2 regions of the Mesorhizobium sp. M2E.F.Ca.ET.209.01.1.1 genome follow, and region 1 is predicted to be linked to the other one. Evidence: riboswitches for the same ligand, from Rfam matches in the RefSeq annotation. Region 1 holds a riboswitch; the other holds the start of a gene.
The links. A riboswitch is a leader RNA that binds a small molecule or an ion and turns the genes downstream of it on or off. The one in region 1 is predicted to bind FMN.
Positions count from the first base shown of each region.

Region 2: another riboswitch for FMN. It lies ahead of EN852_RS04705 (6,7-dimethyl-8-ribityllumazine synthase); the one in region 1 lies ahead of EN852_RS26885 (6,7-dimethyl-8-ribityllumazine synthase).

Region 1 covers NZ_SADP02000018.1:45,199-50,540, forward strand. The annotation lists gene oiaX (3-oxo-isoapionate-4-phosphate decarboxylase OiaX) at 1-427, shown strand, start outside; gene EN852_RS26880 (four-carbon acid sugar kinase family protein) at 430-1,761, shown strand; FMN riboswitch at 1,795-1,947, shown strand; gene EN852_RS26885 (6,7-dimethyl-8-ribityllumazine synthase) at 2,028-2,501, shown strand; gene EN852_RS26890 (dihydroxyacetone kinase subunit DhaK) at 2,576-3,583, shown strand; gene dhaL (dihydroxyacetone kinase subunit DhaL) at 3,594-4,253, shown strand; gene EN852_RS26900 (RpiB/LacA/LacB family sugar-phosphate isomerase) at 4,293-4,733, opposite strand; gene EN852_RS26905 (triose-phosphate isomerase) at 4,777-5,342, opposite strand, start outside.
Region 2 covers NZ_SADP02000002.1:258,476-263,817, reverse strand. The annotation lists gene mtnK (S-methyl-5-thioribose kinase) at 1-738, shown strand, start outside; gene mtnA (S-methyl-5-thioribose-1-phosphate isomerase) at 735-1,829, shown strand; FMN riboswitch at 2,130-2,277, shown strand; gene EN852_RS04705 (6,7-dimethyl-8-ribityllumazine synthase) at 2,357-2,824, shown strand; gene fba (class II fructose-bisphosphate aldolase) at 2,975-4,039, shown strand; gene EN852_RS04695 (peptide ABC transporter permease) at 4,173-4,331, shown strand; gene EN852_RS04690 (MgtC/SapB family protein) at 4,444-5,169, shown strand; gene EN852_RS04685 (VWA domain-containing protein) at 5,185-5,342, opposite strand, start outside.

The sequences.
Region 1 (5,342 bases):
CCATCCCGGACTCGGCTTTGATTTCAAGGTTTGGCAGCAGTTCTGGCGGCTGCTCGGCGTCGACCAGTTCCAGATCAACGGCATCGCCTCGAAATACTGGGAGCCAGACGACTCCTTCATCCGCTCCTTCGAAGCGGTGACGACGCCGCTGTTTTCGCCCGAGGATTGCGCGCTGCCGGTGGCGGGATCCGGCCAGTGGGGCGGGCAGGCGCCGGAGACCTACGCGCGCACCGGCCGCACGGTCGACCTGCTTTATCTGTGCGGCGGCGGCATCGTCAGCCATCCGGACGGGCCGGGCGCCGGCGTGCGCGCAGTGCAGCAGGCGTGGCAGGCGGCGGTCGAGGGCATTGCGCTCAACGAATTCGCCAGGAGCCATGCCGAGCTGGCGCGCTCGATCGAGAAGTTCGGCGACGGCAAGGCGGCCTGATCATGCAGAACCTGCTCCTCAGTTACTATGGCGACGACCTCACCGGCTCGACTGACGTCATGGAGGCGCTGGAGCTCGGCGGCGTGCCGACTGTGCTTTTCATGCGCAAGCCGGATGCCGGCCTGCTGGCGCGCTTTGCGCATTGCCGTGCCGTCGGCCTTGCCGGCACCAGCCGCAGCGAGTCCCCGCAATGGATGGACACGCATCTCAAGGACGCGTTCACCTGGCTGAAGTCGCTTGAGGCCGAGATCTGCCACTACAAGGTCTGCTCGACCTTCGATTCCAGTCCCGTGATCGGCAGTATCGGGCGGGCGGCCGAGATCGGCCGCGCCGTGTTCGGGCAGGGCTGTGTGCCGCTGGTGGTCGGCGCGCCGCAGCTCAGGCGCTACACCGCCTTCGGCCATTTGTTCGCGGCCTATCAGGACCGCTACTACCGCATCGACCGCCATCCAGTGATGAGCCGCCACCCGGCGACGCCGATGGACGAGTCCGACCTGCTTGTGCACCTGTCGCGCCAAACCGATCTCAAGTCGGATCTGCTCGACCTTGCAACGCTGCGGTCGCCCAACCGGGCCGCCGCCTTCGACAGGCTGGCTGCGGGCGCGGCGCTGCTGCTCGTCGACATCGACAGCCCCGAGAGCCAGGCGCTGGCCGGCAAGGAAATCTGGCGCGCTCGCAAGCCGGGCGGCTATTTCGTCGTCGGCTCGTCCGGCATCGAATACGCGCTGCTCGCCGAATGGGCGCAGCCCGCAGCCCCAGGCGAGGGCGTCCGCTTCCCGCCGCCGGGCGCCGCCGACCGCATCGCCGTCGTTTCGGGGAGCTGCTCGCCGACTACGGAACGGCAGATCAGGCACGCAATGGGCGACGGCTTCGACGGCATCGAGGTCGACCCGGTCGAGCTGGTGTCCGAACAGTCCGACCAGGCCATCGCGCGCGCGACAGCAGCCGGCAAGGCCAGCCTCGAGGCCGGACGCAGCGTCATCCTCTACACAGCGCTTGGGCCAGCAGCCGATCGCGGCGCCGAGATCGACCGGCAGGAGGGCGCCCGCCACAAGCTCGGACGCGGGCTCGGCGAGCTGCTGCGCGCCTTGACCGTGGAGCAAGCGTTGAAGCGTGTGATCATCGCCGGCGGCGATACCTCCAGCCATGCGCTTGGCCAATTGGGCGTCGACGCGCTGACGGTGCGCATGCCGCTACCGGCGTCGCCGGGCTCGCCGCTCTGCGTCGCCCATTCCGGCATCGCGGCGGTCGACGGGCTTGAGGTCGCGCTGAAGGGCGGGCAGGTCGGGACCGACCGCTATTTCTCCGCCATTCGCGACGGTCTCGGCGGTTGACAGGCAGGCTCCGCGCTTCCATACCAGCGGCGTCAATGTTCTCAGGGCGGGGTGAAAGTCCCCACCGGCGGTAAGGGACCCTTAGCTGGGACCCGAGCCCGCGAGCGCCTCCCGGCAACGGGAGGGTCAGCAGATCCGGTGCGATTCCGGAGCCGACGGTCACAGTCCGGATGAAAGAGAACGAAACGGTGAATGGTCCCGCTCGCGCGGGGCTCAATGGCCGTGTCGTGCGTCCTGATTCTGGTTCGAAACGGAAGGATGGACCCATGAATCAGCATTTCCCCAAAGACCAACATAGTCACCGTGTCGCCGTCATTCGGGCGCGCTGGCATGCCGATATCGTCGACCAGTGCGTCGCGTCGTTCGAGGCGGAGCTAGCCGTGCTTGCCGGCGGACGCTTCGCCGTCGAGGTGTTCGACGTACCCGGCGCCTACGAGATCCCACTGCACGCCAAGACCCTGGCCGAGACCGGCCGCTACGCCGCAATCCTCGGCACGGCCTTCGTCGTCAATGGCGGCATCTACCGCCACGACTTCGTGGCGAGCGCGGTGATCGACGGCATGATGAATGTGCAGCTGTCGACCGGCGTGCCGGTGCTCTCGGCGGTGCTGACGCCGCACAATTATCATGACAGCGCAGAGCATCACCGCTTCTTCTTCGAACACTTCAAGGTCAAGGGCCAGGAAGCGGCCAAGGCCTGCGTCGAGATTCTCGCGGCGCGGGAGCGCATCGCCGCCTGAAGCGTTTCACACTTTTCCTGGAATTGCTCTAAAAGCCTGTAGTATCTCAAAAATACTGAAATCGGGAGGATGTCGTGCAGACCAAGAAGATCATCAACGACGGCAACCGCGCCGTTGACGAGATGCTGGAAGGGATCCTCGCGGCGCATCCCGCTCACCTCAGGAGCGTTGACGGCAGCCCGCGCTCTATCATCGCCCGCAACGGTCCGAGATCCGGCAAGGTCGGGCTCGTCATCGGCGGCGGCTCCGGCCACGAGCCGACCTTTCTCGGCTTCGTCGGCAAGGGGCTGGCGGACGCAGCCGCCATCGGCAACGTCTTTGCCTCGCCGCCACCCGATCCGATCCTGGAATGCGCCAAGGCGGCGAGCGGCGGTGCCGGGGTGCTGTTCATGTACGGCAACTACGCCGGCGACGTGATGAACTTCGACATGGCAGCCGAGATGGCGGCGATGGACGACATCGAGGTGCGCACCGTGCTGACTACCGACGATGTCGCTTCGGCGCCGCGCGACCAGCGGGGAAAACGCCGCGGCGTCGCCGGCAATTTCTTCATCTTCAAGGCCGCGGGCGCGGCCTGCGACCGCATGCTTTCATTCGACGAGGTCGAGCGCATCGCCCGCAAGGCCAACGACCACACCTTCACCATGGGTGTCGCCTTGTCGCCTTGTTCGCTGCCGCAGACGCGGCGGCCGAATTTCGAGATCGGCGCCGACGAGATGGAGGTCGGCATGGGCATCCACGGCGAGCCCGGCATCGCGCGCGGCGCGCTCAAGAGCGCCGATGCTATCACCGACGAGATGCTGGATAGGATTCTCCCCGAAATGGCGCCGTCACGCGGCGACAATGTAGCAGTGCTCGTCAATTCGCTCGGTTCGACGCCACTGATGGAACTCTACATCATGAACCGTCGGCTCAAGCAGAGGCTCGACGATATCGGTGTCTCGGTGCACGCGACCTGGGTCGGCAATTACTGCACCTCACTGGAGATGGCCGGCGCCTCCCTAACCTTGGAGCATCTCGACGGGGAGTTGCAGACGATGCTCGACCATCCTTGCGACTGCGCGATGTTCAGGGCCGGCTGAGGAGTTTGCCATGACCTCGATCGGGTCGCCTGAACTGAGCAAGATGTTCGACGCCATCGCCGCCGCGATCGCGGCGGACAAGGACCGGCTCTGTCAACTCGACGGCGTGATCGGCGATGCCGATCACGGCATCGCCATGGAGCTCGGCTTCAACGCAGCGCGCGACGCGGTTGCCGGCCTCGATCTCGCCGCGACCGACCCGACAGCTCTGCTCAACACGGCGGCGAAATCATTCCTCAATGCGGTCGGCGCGTCGTCCGGGCCGCTCTACGCAACTGCCTTCATGCGCGGCGCCGCCGCCGTCAAGGGCAAGACGAAGCTCGGCGCCGACGATGCCATCGCCATGTTCCAGGCGATGGCGCAGGGCATCAAGGATCGCGGCAAGGCCGAGCTCGGCGAAAAGACCATGGTCGATGCCTGGCAGCCAGCGGCCGAAGCCGCTGGTGCCGCGCGGGCTGCTGGCAAGAGCCTCGCAGACAGTCTTGCCGTGGCACTTGCCGCCGCCGAGGGCGGCGCCGAAGCCACCAAGGACATGATCGCCGCCAAGGGCCGTTCCTCACGCCTCGGCGAGCGGTCGCTTGGCCATGTCGATCCAGGCGCGGCCTCGGCCGTCACGGTCATCGGCGCAATGGCGCAGAGCTTAAACAGCGCAATTCCAGGAAAAGTGTGAAGCGGTTTTCCGTCCGGACTTGCGTCACAACAAGCAGCGTTAGCGCTTTGCCTCGTCGAGGCGGTTGATCGCCTGGACGTTGCCGGCCGATGGTCCCTTCTCGTCGAATTCGGAAGCGAGCCAAGTGTCGACGATCGCCTTGGCAAGCTCCGGCCCGATGACGCGGGCGCCCATCGTGATGATCTGCGCATTGTTGGATTTGGCCGCGCGTTCCGCTGAATAAGTGTCATGGGTGAGTGCCGCACGGATGCCCGGCACCTTGTTGGCCGAGATCGAGACGCCGATGCCGGTGCCGCAGAACAGGATGCCGCGGTCGTTCTTGCCGTCGACGATCGTCTGGGCGAGGTTCTGCGAAAGGTCGGCGTAGTAGCCGGGCTGGCTGAGATCGCAGACGGTAAGGCCAGGCTTGGTGGCGAGGTGCGCCGCGATCACGTCGAGGAGCGGCTTGCCGGCGCTGTCGGCTCCGATGGCTATCTTCATGGTTCTTGTCCCTCCTTTGACTGAAATGTGATGTCGATCGGATTCAGACCGCTGCCGAGGCGCGCCGCAGGATGTCGATGTAGCCTTCGGCCTGCCAGGCGGAGCGGCCGATGAACAGGCCATCGACATTGGGCTGGCCGATCAGTTCGCCGGCGTTCTGCGGATTGACGCTGCCGCCATAAAGCACCGGCGGCGTTGCGAGCAGCAGGGCAGTGGCCACTCTCTTGATCAGCGCCTGCTGCTTGTCGGCATAGTTGGAACTGGCTGGGATGCCCTTGTCGCCGATCGCCCAGACCGGCTCATAGGCAAACAGAATCCTGGCTGACTTTGCTTCTCCCTCCAGGAACTGCAGCGCGCCTTCGACCTGCGCCGTCAGTACCGCATCGGCCCTGCCGCTCTCGCGCTCGGACAGCGTCTCGCCGACGCAGATCAGCGGCACCAGCCCGTGCCTCACCGCCGCCGCCGTCTTCAGGCCGACAGCGTGGTCGCTCTCGCCGAAATGCTCGCGCCTTTCGCTGTGGCCGAGCTCGACCAGATCGAGGCCGCAATCCTTGAGCATCGGCGGCGAGATCTCGCCGGTCCAGGCGCCATTGTCGGCCCAATGCATGT
Region 2 (5,342 bases), on a different contig from region 1:
ACCGAGAACCTGGTGTTCTCCGATCCCTATTTCGACGCAAAAATGAACCGGCATACCTCGCCGCAGCTCGACGGCCTTGTCGCCGAATTGCGGGCCGATCGCGACCTCAAGGTCGAGGCGCAGCGGCTGAAGCATCTCTTCGCCGCCAATGCCGAGACGCTGCTGCATGGCGACCTGCATTCGGGCTCGATCATGGTGACGGACACAGAGACCCGGATGATCGATCCGGAGTTCGCCTTCTACGGCCCGATCGCCTTCGATGTCGGCATGCTGCTTGCCAATTTCTGGATGGCCTTCTTCTCGCAGCGCGGGCACGAGGAAAAAGGCAGTCGCGACTCGATGCGCGCCTATCTGCTCGGCGTCACCGCCGAGACCTGGGCCACCTTCCGCGCCGAGTTCGCGCATCTGTGGCGGACCGAGCGCACCGGCATCCTCTACCAGAAAAGCCTGTTCGAGGATCAGGGCGACAGGCTGGGTTCCGAGCAGGCGCTCGATCACATGCTGCATTCCATCTGGACCGACCTGCTCGGCTTTGCCGGCATCGAGGTGCACCGGCGCATCCTTGGGCTAGCCCACAATGCCGATTTCGAGACCATTGCCGATCAAGACCTGCGCGCCAGATGTGAGGCCAAGGCTTTGCGCTTCGGCCGCCACATCGCCGTCAACCGGCGCCAGATCCACAGCGTCGACGAGGTCAACAATCTGGCCGCGCTGATCGAACAGGAGAACTCCCTTTGAATGTCGGCGAACGCCATTACCGCACCATCTGGCTCAGCGACGATGAGCGCTCGGTCGAGATCATCGACCAGCGCTGGCTGCCGCATGAGTTCCGCATCGAGACGATCGGAACCGTCGCCGGCATCGCCACCGCGATCCGCGACATGTGGGTGCGCGGCGCGCCACTGATCGGCGTCACCGCGGCCTATGGCGTCGCCATCCAGATGATGGACGATCCGTCGGACGAAGCGCTCGATGCGGTGCGGGAGACGCTCAACAAGACGCGGCCGACGGCGATCAACCTGCGCTGGGCGCTGGACGAGATGCGACGCTTCCTCAAGCCGCTGGCGCCGGAGGAACGCGCGGAGGCTGCCTACAAGCGGGCCGCCGAGATCGCCGACGAGGATGTCGGGTTGAACCGCGCCATCGGCGAGAACGGGCTTGCCATCATCAGAGAGATAGCGGCGAAGAAGAAGCCCGGCGAAACCGTCAACATCCTCACCCATTGCAATGCCGGCTGGCTCGCGACGGTCGACTACGGCACCGCCACCGCACCGATCTATCTGGCGACCGAGGCCGGCATTCCGGTGCATGTCTATGTCGACGAGACCAGGCCGCGCAACCAGGGCGCCCAGCTGACCGCCTGGGAGATGGCCGGGCACGGCGTGCCGCATACGCTGATCGTCGACAATGCCGGCGGCCACCTGATGCAGCATGGCGACATCGACATGGTGATCGTCGGCACCGACCGCACCACCGCCAATGGCGACGTCTGCAACAAGATCGGCACCTATCTGAAGGCGCTGGCCGCGGCCGACAACGACGTGCCCTTCTACGTCGCGCTCCCCTCGCCCACAATCGACTGGACAGTGGCCGACGGGCTAGCGGAAATCCCGATCGAGGAGCGCTCCGGCGACGAGGTTTCGCTGGTCTGGGGCAAGACGTCAGACGGCAAGATCGCGCAGGTGCGCGTGTCGCCGGATCAGACGCCGGCGGCGAACCCGGCCTTCGATGTGACGCCGGCAAGGTTGGTGACGGGATTGATCACCGAACGCGGCGTGGCAAAGGCCTCGCGCGAGGGGTTGAAGGCGATGTTTCCCGAGCGAAGCTAATCCCCTCCGTCGCCAATGGCGACAGAGGGGGCGCGGTCCCGCCGGCGTATCTATGCTTGGGTTCCTCGCCCCCGCCAAGGCGGGGGAGAGGTGGCCGCGAAGCGGACGGAGCGGGGGCCTTCGTAGGGCGCTCCCCTCTCCGTCTCGGCTTCGCCGAGCCACCTCTCCCCACTTCGTGGGGCGAGGAACCTTGATCCTGCAACGCCGCGCCCCCGTCTACCTGCCGGTCATCCCCCACAACGGAGAGATTGGCTAGTCGCCAATTGACAGCGCCTGCCTCCCCCTCCATAGCTGCACCGTCAATGTTCTCAGGGCGGGGTGAAATTCCCCACCGGCGGTAAGGGTCTCGACCCAAGCCCGCGAGCGCCTTCCGGCCTTATCGGAAGGGTCAGCAGATCCGGTGCGATTCCGGAGCCGACGGTTACAGTCCGGATGGAAGAGAACGATCGCATAAGACGGTCCGCTCGCGCGGGCCGCATTTTTGCGTCGTGCGTCCTGATTCTGGTTCGAAACGGAAGGAAGGACCCATGAATCAGCATTTCCCCAAAGACCATACTGTCCGGCGTGTCGCCGTCATCCGGGCGCGCTGGCACGCCGATATCGTCGACCAGTGCGTGGCGGCGTTCGAGGCGGAGCTTGCCGCGCTCGGTGGCTTTGCCGTCGAGGTCTTCGACGTGCCGGGAGCCTATGAAATCCCGCTGCACGCCAAGACGCTTGCGGAGACAGGCCGCTACGCCGCGATCCTCGGCACCGCCTTCGTCGTCAACGGCGGCATCTACCGGCACGACTTCGTGGCGAGCGCCGTCATCGACGGCATGATGAATGTGCAGCTTGCGACCGGCGTGCCGGTGCTGTCGGCGGTGCTGACGCCGCACAACTACCATGACAGCGCCGAGCATCACCGCTTCTTCCACGAGCATTTCACCGTGAAGGGCAAGGAAGCCGCGAAGGCCTGCGTCGAGATCCTCGCCGCGCGTGCAAAGATTGCCGCCTGAGCAACCGGTGCACCAGAACTAAACCGATTTGGATTTCAGGACCGCGACGAGAGTGGTTGCGGTGCGTCGGAAATCCAGCCAGAAGCAACGGGGCCGCCCGCCCGGGTGGCCATTTCAAACGGGCTCGAACCAGATACGGGAGACTATTCGTTGGCTCGCATCACACTGAGACAATTGCTCGACCATGCCGCAGAACATGGCTATGGCGTGCCTGCCTTCAACATGAACAACATGGAACAAGGCCTCGCCATCATGGAGGCGGCCGAGGAGACCAAGTCCCCGGTCATCCTGCAGGCCAGCCGCGGCGCGCGCGCCTATGCCAATGACGTGGTGTTGGCCAAGCTGATCGACGCGCTGGTCGAGATCCATCCCGATATCCCGGTCTGCATGCATCTCGACCACGGCAACAACGAAGCGACCTGCGTCACCGCGATCCAGTACGGCTTTACCTCGGTGATGATGGACGGCTCGCTGAAGGAGGACGGCAAGTCGCCGGCCGACTATGCCTACAATTCCGGCATCACCCGGCGCGTCGTCGACATGGCGCATTGGGGCGGCGTGTCGGTGGAAGGCGAGATCGGCGTGCTGGGCTCGCTGGAGAGCGGCGGCGGCGAGCAGGAAGACGGCCATGGCGTCGAAGGCGCGATCAGCCACGACCAGCTTTTGACCGACCCGGTGCAGGCCGAGCAGTTCGTGCGCGACACGCATGTAGATGCGCTGGCGGTGGCCATGGGCACCAGCCACGGCGCCTACAAGTTCTCGCGCAAGCCGGACGGCGCGGTGCTGGCGATGAACGTGATCGAGGAGATCCATCGCCGCCTGCCCAACATGCATCTGGTCATGCATGGCTCGTCGTCGGTGCCGGAAGAGTTGCAGGAGATCATCAACAAATATGGCGGCGAGATGAAGCCGACCTGGGGCGTCCCGGTGGAGGAGATCCAGCGCGGCATCAAGCACGGCGTGCGCAAAATCAACATCGACACCGACAACCGCATGGCGCTGACCGGCGCGATCCGCAAGGTGCTGACCGAGAACCCGTCGGAGTTCGACCCGCGCAAATATCTGACGCCGGCGATGGCGGCGATGAAGAAGCTCTGCAAGGAGCGCTTCGAGCAGTTCGGCACCGCCGGCAACGCGCCGAAGATCAAGCCGATCCCGCTGGCGGACATGGCCAAGCGCTACAAGTCGGGCAGCCTCGACCCGAAATTCGGCTAAAGCGAAATCTCCCGCGACCGGTTCAATCCCGGTCGCGGGCATTGCTCCCCCCGAAACACGGCGGAACTTCGCACCGACAAATCGGTTCCTGCTCAGAGACCTTCCGGATCCGTTCCAAAGGAAGGAGCAATTCATGAGCAAGGATCGCGATAGCGAAGGACTGGTCTTCTCGGGCCAGGACGCACGACAGGGTGAAATCATCCTGCGCACGCGCACCCGCCGCATCATTTTCATCGCCGGGCTGGTGGGCATCGTGGTGCTGGCGTTGGTGGTCAGCCTCGCCGCGCATTGAAGACAGCCCTGATGTCTTCAGACATCGGTCACGGAACCATTCCCGGCTCTGCCCGGTTGAACGTCGCTGACGAAATTGAGGCGCGGTGAATTTACACCCCCTTGTCGAGACGATGTTCGAGACACTTTGCTGCGACATGCCGCTTCATCCGACCTGGCTGGACCTTGTCGGGCGGCTCTTGCTGACCCTGCTGGCCGGCTTCCTCATCGGCCTGAATCGCGAGGCGCGCGGCCATTCCGCCGGGCTGCGCACGACCATACTGGTCGGTCTGGCGGCCTGTGTGGCCATGGTTCAGGCCAACATGCTGCTCGACGTCTCCGGCAAGACGCCGGACTCTTTCGTGCGCATGGATGTGATGCGCTTCGCGCTCGGCGTGCTGACCGGTGTCGGCTTCATCGGCGGCGGCGCCATCCTGCGGCGCGGCGATCTCGTCACCGGCGTCACCACCGCCGCGACGATGTGGATCATGACGATGATCGGCCTCGCCTTTGGCGGCGGCCAATATGGCCTCGGCATGATCGCGACGGTGCTGACGCTGGTGACGCTGCAGGCGCTGAAATGGGTCGACCTGAAAATCCCGCGCGACCACAAGGCGATCCTATCGGTCTCATGGCCGGAAGATTCGCCACCCGACATACGCAACATGGTACGACCGCTTGGCTACGACGCGCGCTTTGTCGGCATGGAGCATGATGTCGACCGCAACTGCTTTGTTTTTTCCTTCGACGTTCAATGGAAGCAGCCCGACGCGCTCGAGCCTTCGACGGACATCCTGGCGGTGATTGCCGAGCACTGCGCGGTCGAGCGCTTCGAGATGACCGGCGAGAAGCCGTTCTGAGTTCGGGCGGCAAGCCTACTCCGCCGCGCCCGGCGCCTCCGTATCGGCGCGGACGAGCTTGATGTCGGCGCCTGCCGCCCAGGCGCCGATATCCTCGCGGCGCAGCGCCGCCGCCATCATGTCGGGGAAATGGTCGGGCGTGCAGGCAAAGACCGGGATGCCGAGCGCGGCGA